Regions from separate parts of the Intrasporangium sp. Soil_C_50 genome, predicted to be linked through region 3. Evidence: predicted binding sites of a transcription regulator. Region 3 holds the regulator's gene; each other region holds the start of a gene.
The links. Region 3 encodes HrcA, which represses chaperone genes, less so after heat shock. Its sites were predicted from a motif close to TTNGCACTCGNNNNNNNCGAGTGCNAA; they were not measured.
Positions count from the first base shown of each region.

Region 1: a site for HrcA is predicted at 1,917-1,943, ahead of groES (co-chaperone GroES). Genes of this name have one in related genera too.
Region 2: a site for HrcA is predicted at 1,446-1,472, ahead of groL (chaperonin GroEL). Genes of this name have one in related genera too.

Region 1 covers NZ_JBDGKB010000006.1:54,631-57,902, forward strand. Annotated here, with positions in the region: gene AC3A5R_RS14470 (SRPBCC domain-containing protein) at 1-465, shown strand, start outside; gene AC3A5R_RS14475 (class I SAM-dependent methyltransferase) at 607-1,869, opposite strand; gene groES (co-chaperone GroES) at 2,095-2,391, shown strand; gene groL (chaperonin GroEL) at 2,517-3,272, shown strand, end outside.
Region 2 covers NZ_JBDGKB010000001.1:1,270,351-1,273,622, reverse strand. Annotated here, with positions in the region: gene AC3A5R_RS05950 (MBL fold metallo-hydrolase) at 1-214, opposite strand, end outside; gene AC3A5R_RS05945 (hypothetical protein) at 292-822, shown strand; gene AC3A5R_RS05940 (HIT family protein) at 920-1,354, shown strand; gene groL (chaperonin GroEL) at 1,628-3,259, shown strand.
Region 3 covers NZ_JBDGKB010000001.1:222,037-225,308, forward strand. Annotated here, with positions in the region: gene dnaJ (molecular chaperone DnaJ) at 34-1,164, opposite strand; gene hrcA (heat-inducible transcriptional repressor HrcA) at 1,257-2,300, opposite strand; gene AC3A5R_RS01110 (DUF3097 domain-containing protein) at 2,505-3,272, shown strand, end outside.

The DNA of each region.
Region 1 (3,272 bases), on a different contig from region 3:
ATCGAGACGGACGCCCCCGAGGGTGGTGTCGCCGTCGCCTTCGACCGCCACTACGCGACCGACGTCGCCGACCTCTGGGGGGCGTGCACCGACCCCGACCGGCTCGCCCGGAGGTTCGCCCGGGTCAGCGGGGACCTGCACGAGGGCGGTGACTTCACGATCCACTTCGACGACGCGGACACCCCGCGCTGTCGGGTCGTCTCGTGCGAGGCCCCGACGCGTCTCGTCTGGGAGTGGCCCGTCGGCGAGGTCGCCACCGTCGTCACCGTCGAGGTGGTGCCCGACGCAGACGGTGCCCGTCTGGTGCTGCGCCACGCCCGCCTCGACGCGGCCCGCGTCGCCGGGTACGCAGCGGGGTGGGACACCTACGTGCGGCGACTCGGCGCCGACCTGGCCGGGGAGGAGCTGCCCGACTGGGACGCCACATGGAGTGTCCTGCACGCCCGCTACGCGTCAGGCGCCTGACGCCCCTCGCCCCGCGCGCGGTTCGTCCGCGCTGCGGCTCGTTGCCCGCGTCGGGTCGTCCCCTCGGTGGCAGACCGCTCATGCAGTGACCGGCCCCGCCACGGACGGAATGTACGTGGCCGGAGTCGCACCCGCGGGCCGTCACGCGGGAGTGACGACGAGGGCGACCTGGCTGCCGGCCACCCGGGTGACGACGAGCGTCGCCTCGGAACCGCCCCTGCCGCGTCCGGTCATCTTCAGCTGCCGCCGCAGCCGGTCGGCGTCGAGGGTGACGCCGCGCTTCTTGACGGTGACGCGGTCGAAGCCGTGGTCGCGCAGCCAGCGGGCCAGGTGCTTGGTCGACAGGGGCATCGCCGCGTCGACCCGGAAGCGCCGGGCCCACGGCACGTCGACGGCGCGGTCGGCGCCGACGTAGCCGACGCCGGTGGCGAGCTCGCTCCCGCCGGTCGCGGCCACGAGGGCGCCGGTCAGCCCGGCGCGGATCACCGCGCGGTCGGGCTCGTAGAGCCAGCCGTCCACGTCGGAGACCGACCCGAGCGGCTCGACACCCGCGCCGCCCGACGCGTCGGCCTCGGTCACGACGTGCGTGGCGCTCGCGCTGGCGACCGCCGCGGTGCGCCCGGGCGTCCGGGCCAGCGGGCCCCACCACACGGCGCACTCGAGCACCTCGCCGTGCCACGAGGTCCACTGCGCCTCGGCGCCGGCGGGCAGGGCCCCGTGCGAGAAGCCGGGGGAGAGCTTGGCGCCGGTGGCCGGCACGGTGTCGGCGACGGCGAGCACCTGCTGCCAGGACGGCGAGATGGCATCGAGGGAGAAGACGCGGCGGGTGCGGCCGCGGGCGTCGGCGACGCCGGTGACGCGTCGGGCCGGGTCGAGCCACACCCCGGTGCGCGACGCGTCGGTACCGGCCGCGGCAGCGCCGGGGGAACCGGGCAGCGCGACGTCCTCGGCGCGGCCGTGCTCGACGCGGGCGCCCGGCCAGTGCCGGAGGTTGACCGCGGCGATCCGCGCGGTGGCCTCGTCGGCGTCGACACCGCGGACCCGCAGGTCCAGGCTCGCGAAGGCCATGGCGTCGGCCCCGAGCCCGCAGCCGAGGTCCCACACCTCCTCGACGCCCGCGGCGACGAACCGGTGCGCGTGCCGGGCGGCGACGGCCAGCCGCGTCGACTGCTCGAGGCCGTCGGCGGTGAAGAGCATGCCCGCCGCGAAGTCGCCGAACTTCTCGGTGCCGCGGGTGCGCAGGCGCGACTGGTTGAGCGCCGCGGCCACGAGGTCGGGCTCGTAGCCGGCCTCGCGCAGCTTCGTCTGCAGGTGAAGTGCGGCCGTCTCGTCGTACGGTGGCAGCGACTGGAGCAGGGCCCATCCCTCGCCGGTGGCGAGGCGGTCGACCATCGCGGCGTCCATGGCGTCATCCTGCCAGCAGCTGACCGGCACGACGCGACGGACGATTTCTGGCACTCGACTTGACCGAGTGCTAATGGCAAACCTAGATTTGCCGTGTTGGCACTCTCGGCCTGAAAGTGCCAGCACCCTCCTCGAGGGAGGTCGACCCCCGCGACGGCGACCGGCCTCGAAGAGCCCCACAGTCCGCAAGTCATCTCCGACTGTCCCGAAGGGAAGGTCACCACCGTGTCGGTTTCCATCAAGCCGCTCGAGGACCGCATCGTCGTCAAGTCCCTCGAGGCCGAGCAGACCACTGCGTCCGGCCTCGTCATCCCCGACACCGCCAAGGAGAAGCCCCAGGAGGGCGAGGTCCTCGCCGTCGGCCCGGGCCGCTTCAACGACAACGGCACCGAGCGCGTCCCGCTCGACGTCAAGGTCGGGGACAAGGTCATCTACAGCAAGTACGGCGGCACCGAGGTCAAGTACGGCGGCGAGGAGTACCTCATCCTCTCCGCGCGCGACGTCCTCGCCATCGTCGGCTGACCGACACCCCCCGCACGCAGCTGCGCCGTTGACCGCACCCCGGTGAGCCCCTACCGGGCTCCCGGGGTGCGTCCGGTTCCCGGCCCCCACCACTTCACCGCAACACCCGAGCCAGAAGGATCACCATGGCCAAGATGCTGGAGTTCGACGACTCCGCCCGCAAGTCCCTCGAGCGCGGTGTCGACGCGCTCGCCAACGCCGTCAAGGTGACGCTCGGCCCCAAGGGCCGCAACGTCGTCATCGACAAGAAGTGGGGCGCCCCCACGATCACGAACGACGGTGTGACGATCGCCCGCGAGGTCGAGCTCGAGGACGCGTACGAGAACCTCGGCGCACAGCTCGCCAAGGAGGTCGCGACCAAGACCAACGACGTCGCCGGTGACGGCACGACCACCGCGACCGTGCTGGCCCAGGCCATGGTCAAGGAGGGCCTGCGCAACGTTGCCGCCGGCGCCGCCCCGGCCGCGCTGAAGCGCGGCATGGACAAGGCCGTGACCGCCGTCAACGACGAGCTGCTCAAGCACGCCCGCGACGTCGACGGCAAGGACGAGATCGCCTCCGTCGCCACGCTGTCCGCCCAGGACGCCACCCTCGGTGGCCTCATCGGCGAGGCGTTCGACAAGGTCGGCAAGGACGGCGTCATCACCGTCGAGGAGTCCTCGACGACCGCCACCGAGCTCGAGTTCACCGAGGGCATGCAGTTCGACAAGGGCTACCTCTCGGCGTACTTCGTCACCGACACCGAGCGCATGGAGACCGTCCTCGAGGACGCCTACATCCTCATCAACCAGGGCAAGATCTCCTCGGTCGCCGAGGTCCTGCCGGTCCTGGAGAAGGTCGTCCAGTCGGGCAAGCCGCTGCTCATCATCGCCGAGGACGTC
Region 2 (3,272 bases), 1.0 Mb from region 3:
TGCCGCGCCCGAGCCGGCGCACGTCGTCGAGGACCCGCCGACCCTGCGCGCCGCTCGCGCGGGTGTCGACGACGACGGCACCGTCGCGGCCGAGCACTAGTCCGACGTTGACGTCCCACTCGGGGTAGCGGGCGACGAGGACCCGGTCGCCGACCTCCACGAACCCGGTGGGGCGGGAGGGGCGCCCGGATGTGATCCGCGTCTCGGAGTCCATGCCCGTCACGCTAGCCGTCCCCGGACGGCGTGGTCTCGGGAGGCGCCCCGAGTGCGATTCGTCTAGTTTTGGGGCCCATGTCCTTCGACTCCGGGGCCCGCCCTCCACGCGCCAACCGTCGTCTCGTGCTCCTGCTGTCCGCGCTCGCCGCCATCGTGCTGGCCGGTGTCGGCGGCGTCGCCCTCTTCTCGGGCGACAGCTGGCGCGACGAGGCGATGTCGTCCGGCGTCTTCCCGAGCCTGCCCGGCAGCGAGTTCTCGAGCACGGCGACCGACGAGCCGTGGTGGACCTCCGCGGCCGGGTCGTCCTCGGCCTCGAGCGCCGCCACGTCCGCGCCTGCCGCCACCGCCACCATCGTGCCGGCGACGGCGTCTGCGCCCGCCGGCTCGAGCACCACCGCGGTCCCGACGAGCACCGCGCCCGCGCCGGCCACGACGCAGGCGCCCTCGACGCCGCCGTCGACGGGAACGCCCTCGCCGTCCTCGACGAACGGCCCCAAGCCGAAACCGCACCCCAAGCCGAGCTCGTCGACCCCGCCGGCCCCGCCGTCGCCGACGCCCTCGCCCACCTCGAGCAGGCCCGGCTGCTGGCTGCTCGTCTTCTGCTGACGAGCCGGTCCCGCATCGGGTCGGTGTCGGCTTTGCGTCGGTCCCGCATCAGGGCCGGCGTCGGGCCGGTGTCGGCCGGGCGTGGCAGCCTGAGCCCATGGACTGCGTCTTCTGCTCCATCGTGGCGGGCGACCTGTCGGCCGACGTCGTGCTCGACGAGCCCGACCTGCTCGGCTTCCTCGACCGACGGCCGGTGTTCAAGGGACACGTGCTCCTCGTGCCGCGCCGCCACGTCGACACGCTCCTCGACCTGCCGGCGTCGCTGCACGCGTCCCTGCTCGGCGCCGCGCAGCGGCTCGCCGGCGCCGTCGTCGAGGGCCTCGGGGCCCAGGGCAGCTTCGTGGCCATGAACAACGTCGTCAGCCAGTCGGTGCCGCACCTGCACGTCCACGTCGTGCCACGGACCAAGGGCGACGGTCTGCGCGGCTTCTTCTGGCCCCGCACCACCTACGCCTCGGAGGCCGAGTCGGCCGAGTACGCGGCCCGTCTCGCCGGGGCGCTCGCACCGCCGACCGAGCCCGTCCGCGCCTGACGCGTCGCCGTGCTGGCCGTGTGCTGGCCGTGTGCTGGCCGTGTGCTGGCCGTGTGCGGGGCCTGCGCCGAACGACGGGGCTCCCCTGCTGTTTGCACTCTCCGGGTGAGAGTGCCAATAATGGCGTTAGCACTCTCCCCGTGGGAGTGACAGAACTGGGCCGCACGCCGAGGGGCTCGGTCCCGCAGCGACCTGAGCTGCCGGGTCCTGCCCCGTCCGTCGCGGGCGTCGTGCGGGCCGCCACCATCGATTCGCGTGGGAGGAACCACCCGAATGGCCAAGACCATTGCGTTTGACGAAGAGGCGCGTCGCGGTCTCGAGCGCGGCATGAACATCCTTGCCGACGCCGTCCGCGTCACCCTCGGCCCGAAGGGCCGCAACGTCGTCCTGGAGAAGAAGTGGGGCGCCCCCACGATCACCAACGACGGCGTCTCGATCGCCAAGGAGATCGAGCTCGACGACCCGTACGAGAAGATCGGTGCGGAGCTCGTCAAGGAGGTCGCCAAGAAGACCGACGACGTCGCCGGCGACGGCACGACGACGGCTACCGTCCTCGCGCAGGCCATGGTGAAGGAGGGCCTGCGCAACGTCGCCGCGGGCGCCAACCCGATGGCCCTCAAGCGCGGCATCGAGAAGGCCGTCGAGGCCGTCTCGGCTCGTCTGCTCGAGCAGGCCAAGGAGATCGAGACCAAGGAGCAGATCGCCTCCACCGCCAGCATCTCGGCGGCCGACGAGGAGATCGGCGGTCTCATCGCCGAGGCGATGGACAAGGTCGGCAAGGAAGGCGTCATCACCGTCGAGGACTCCAACACCATGGGCCTCGAGCTGGAGATGACCGAGGGCATGCGGTTCGACAAGGGCTACATCTCGGCCTACTTCGTCACCGACACCGAGCGCATGGAGACCGTCCTCGACGACGCGTACGTCCTTGTCGCGAACAGCAAGATCGGCTCCGTCAAGGACCTTCTGCCCCTCCTCGAGAAGGTCATGCAGTCCGGCAAGCCGCTGCTCATCATCGCCGAGGACATCGAGGGCGAGGCCCTCGCGACTCTCGTGGTCAACAAGATCCGCGGCACCTTCAAGTCCGTCGCCGTCAAGGCCCCGGGCTTCGGCGACCGTCGCAAGGCGATGCTCACCGACATCGCGATCCTCACCGGTGGTCAGGTCATCTCCGAGGAGGTCGGTCTCAAGCTCGAGAACGCCACCCTCGACCTGCTCGGCAAGGCCCGCAAGGTCGTCGTCACCAAGGACGAGACGACCATCGTCGAGGACGCCGAGGACCGCAGCCAGATCGAGGGCCGCATCGCCCAGATCAAGGCCGAGATCGAGAAGTCGGACTCCGACTACGACCGCGAGAAGCTCCAGGAGCGCCTCGCCAAGCTCGCCGGCGGCGTCGCCGTCATCAAGGCGGGCGCGGCCACCGAGGTCGAGCTCAAGGAGCGCAAGCACCGCATCGAGGACGCCGTCCGCAACGCGAAGGCTGCCGTCGAGGAGGGCATCGTCGCCGGCGGTGGCGTGGCCCTCATCCAGGCTGCCAAGGCGCTCGACGAGCTTTCGCTCGAGGGCGACGAGGCGACCGGTGCCAACATCGTGCGTGTCGCGACCGAGGCCCCGCTCAAGCAGATCGCGATCAACGCCGGTCTCGAGGGTGGAGTCGTGGCCGAGAAGGTGCGCGGTCTCGAGGCCGGTCACGGCCTCAACGCCGCGAGCGGTGAGTACGGCGACCTGCTGGCCGCCGGCATCATCGACCCGGTCAAGGTGACGCGCTCTGCCCTGCAGAACGCCGCCTCGATCGCGGCGCTGTTCCTCACCACCGAGGCCGTCATCGCCGACAAGCCCGAGAAGGCTGCCCCGGCGATGCCGGGTGGCGACGACATGGGCGGCATGGGCGGCATGGGCTTCTGAGCCCCACCGCATC
Region 3 (3,272 bases):
TCCTGCCGCAGCGGGACGGCGCCGCGCCGCCGGTCACTTCTCCTTGAACGCGTCGCGGAGCTTGCCGAAGAGGCCCTTGTTCGCCGGGGCGAGCCGCCCCTCGGGGCGCTCCTCGCCGCGCAGCGCGGCGAACTGGCGCAGCAGCTCCTGCTGCTCGTCGGTCAGCTTGGTCGGGGTCTGCACCGTGGCGTGCACGAGCAGGTCGCCGCGTCCGCCGTGGCGCAGGTGCGTGACCCCGAGCCCACGCAGCGTCAGCACGTCGCCGCTCTGCGTGCCCGCCTTGATCTCGAGGTCCTGCATGCCGTCGAAGGTCGACAGCTTGATCGTCGTGCCGAGCGCGGCCGCGGCCATCGGCAGCTCGACGCTCGCGTGGAGGTCGTCGCCGCGTCGGGTGTAGACGTCGTGGTTGACGACGCGGATCTCGACGTAGAGGTCGGCGCGCGGGCCGTTGCCGGGACCGACCTCGCCCTCGCCGGTCAGCTGGATGCGCGTGCCGGTGTCGACGCCGGCCGGCACCTTGAGCGTCAGGCTGCGGCGGGTGCGCACGCGGCCGTCGCCGGAGCAGTCGTGGCACGGGTCGGTGAGCGTCGCGCCGAAGCCCTGGCAGTTGACACAGGGGCGCGAGGTCATGACCTGGCCGAGGAAGCTGCGCTGCACCTGCTGGATCTCTCCGGCGCCCTTGCAGATCGGGCAGGTCTGTCGACCCGTGCCCGGCTCGGCGCCGTCGCCGCCGCAGCGGCCGCAGCCGATCGCGGTGTCGAGGGTCAGCTCCTCCTCGGAGCCGAAGACGGCCTTGGACAGGTCGATGTCGAGACGCACGAGCGCGTCCTGGCCGCGCTGGACCCGAGGCCGCGGGCCGCGGGCACCAGTCGCGCCGGCGCCGAAGAAGGCGTCCATGACGTCGCTGAACGAGAACCCGGCACCAGCACCGAAGCCGGCGCCACCACCACTGGCGAACGGGTCGGACCCGGTGTCGAACTGGCGGCGCTTCTGCGGGTCGGAGAGGACGTCGTAGGCCTGCGAGACCCGCTTGAACTCCTCCTCGGCCTCGGGACCTGGGTTGACGTCGGGGTGCAGCCGGCGCGCGAGCTTGCGGTACGCCTTCTTGATCTCCTCCTGGCTCGCGTCGCGGGAGACTCCGAGGACGGCGTAGTAGTCGTTCAAGCGGGTGTTCCTTCGGTTCCGTGGGTGCGGTCGTCGGGTCGTCGTGCAGTGGTCGGTGCCGGGCCGGTCGGGGCCCCGCGTCCGGGCGTGGGTCAGGTGGCGCGGTTGTCGTCGAGGATCTCGGACACGTAGCGCGCCACGGCCCGCACCGACGCCATGGTCGTCGGGTAGTCCATGCGGGTGGGGCCGAGGACGCCGAGGCTCGCGATGCGCTCGGTGCCCGACCCGTAGCCCATCGACACGAGGGAGGTGGTCTGCAGGCCCGACACGGGGTTCTCCGAGCCGATGCGCACCGAGACCAGCTCGGGGTCGTCGCCCAGCTGGCCGAGGAGGCGCAGCAGCGTGACGTGCTCCTCGAGCGCCTCGAGGATCGGGCCGATGGCGCGGCCGAAGTCGGTGCCGGCCCGGGCGAGGTTGGCCTGGCCGGCGAGGACGACGCGCTCCTCGCGCTCCTCGACGAGCAGGTCGGTGAGCGCCGAGACGATGGCCTCGGTGGCGGCGCGGTCGGCGTCCGGGGCGTCCTCGGCGAGGCGACGCAGCCGGGTGGCCGCGACGGTGAACGGCACCCCCGCCGACACCTCGTTGATGCGCGCTCGCAGGCCGGACACGAAGGCCTCGCCGTCGGTGTCGGCGAGGACGCGCCCGGTTTCGACGACGCGCTGCTCGACGCGTCCGGTGTTGACGATGAGGACGGCCATGGCATGCGTGGCGCCGACCGGCACGAGCTCGACATGGCGGATGGTCGAGCGCGTCAGCGACGGATACTGGACGACCGCCACCTGACGCGTCAGGCCGGCGAGGAGACGCACGGTGCGGTCGACGACGTCGTCGAGGTCGACGGCGCCCTCGAGGAACTGGGTGATGGCACGCCGCTCGCCCGCCCCGAGGGGCTTGACGCCGCTCAGGCGGTCGACGAAGAGGCGGTAGCCGGCGTCGGTGGGCACGCGGCCGGCCGAGGTGTGCGGCGCGTGGATCAGGCCCTCCTCCTCGAGCTGGGCCATGTCGTTGCGCACGGTGGCGGCGCTGACGCCGAGGTGGTGGCGCTCGACGAGCGCCTTGCTGCCGACGGGCTCGGATGTCTGCACGTAGTCCTGGACGATCGCCTGCAGCACCATGAGCCGGCGTTCCTCGCTCATGCGAACCTCCTTGCGTCTCGTCCCGTGCCGTCCCGGGTGCCGTCGTCGACGGGTGCGCCGACCCCAGGACCTTGGCACTCTCGGCGTACGAGTGCCAATTCTACGTCGAGTCGGCGTCCTCGCCGAAACCCGATCCCACGGTATGCCGCCCGGCGCGGCGCGCCGAACGGCGTCAAGGCCCCGGAGCGCCTAGCCTCGGACGCCGTGAGCCCCCTCCCCCCGATCGACCGATACGGCTCCGACGTCCTCGGCGGCGACTGGCGCGCCCCGCGGAACGGACGCTCCACCCCGCTGGCCGCCGAGCCCGACCTCGTCGTCGAGGAGGTGGAGACCGGCTGGGTCGGCGCCGTCGTGCGCGTCGAGAAGGCCGGCGGCATGCACGTCGTGCACCTCGAGGACCGCCACGGCCGCACCAAGGGCTTCCCGCTCGGTCCCGGCTTCCTCGTCGACGGCCGCCCCGTCACGCTGACGCCACCGACCGCCTCCGCAGGTGCAGCCCTGGCGGACGCGCGTCGCGCCGCCTCGCGCACGGCGAGCGGCTCGGTGGCCGTGCAGGGCGCCCGCGCCCGGGTGGCGAGCGGCTCGCGGATCTACGTCGAGGGCCGCCACGACGCCGAGCTCGTCGAGAAGGTGTGGGGCGACGACCTGCGCGTCGAGGGCGTCGTCGTGGAGATGATGGACGGCGTCGACGACCTCGCCGCGATCATCGCGGAGTTCCAGCCGGGCCCGGGCCGCCGGCTCGGCGTGCTCGTCGACCACCTCGTGCCCGGCACGAAGGAGGCCCGGATCGTCGAGCAGGCCCGGTCGCTGCCCGGCATCGCCCGGCACGTCAAGGTGCTCGGCCACCCCTACGTCGACGTGTGGCAGTCGGTCCGCCCGGAGCGCCTCGGCTGGCAGCAGTGGCCCGTCATCCCACGCGGCACGTCGTGGAAGCACGGCATCTGCGCCGAGCTCGGCTGGGCGCACGGCACC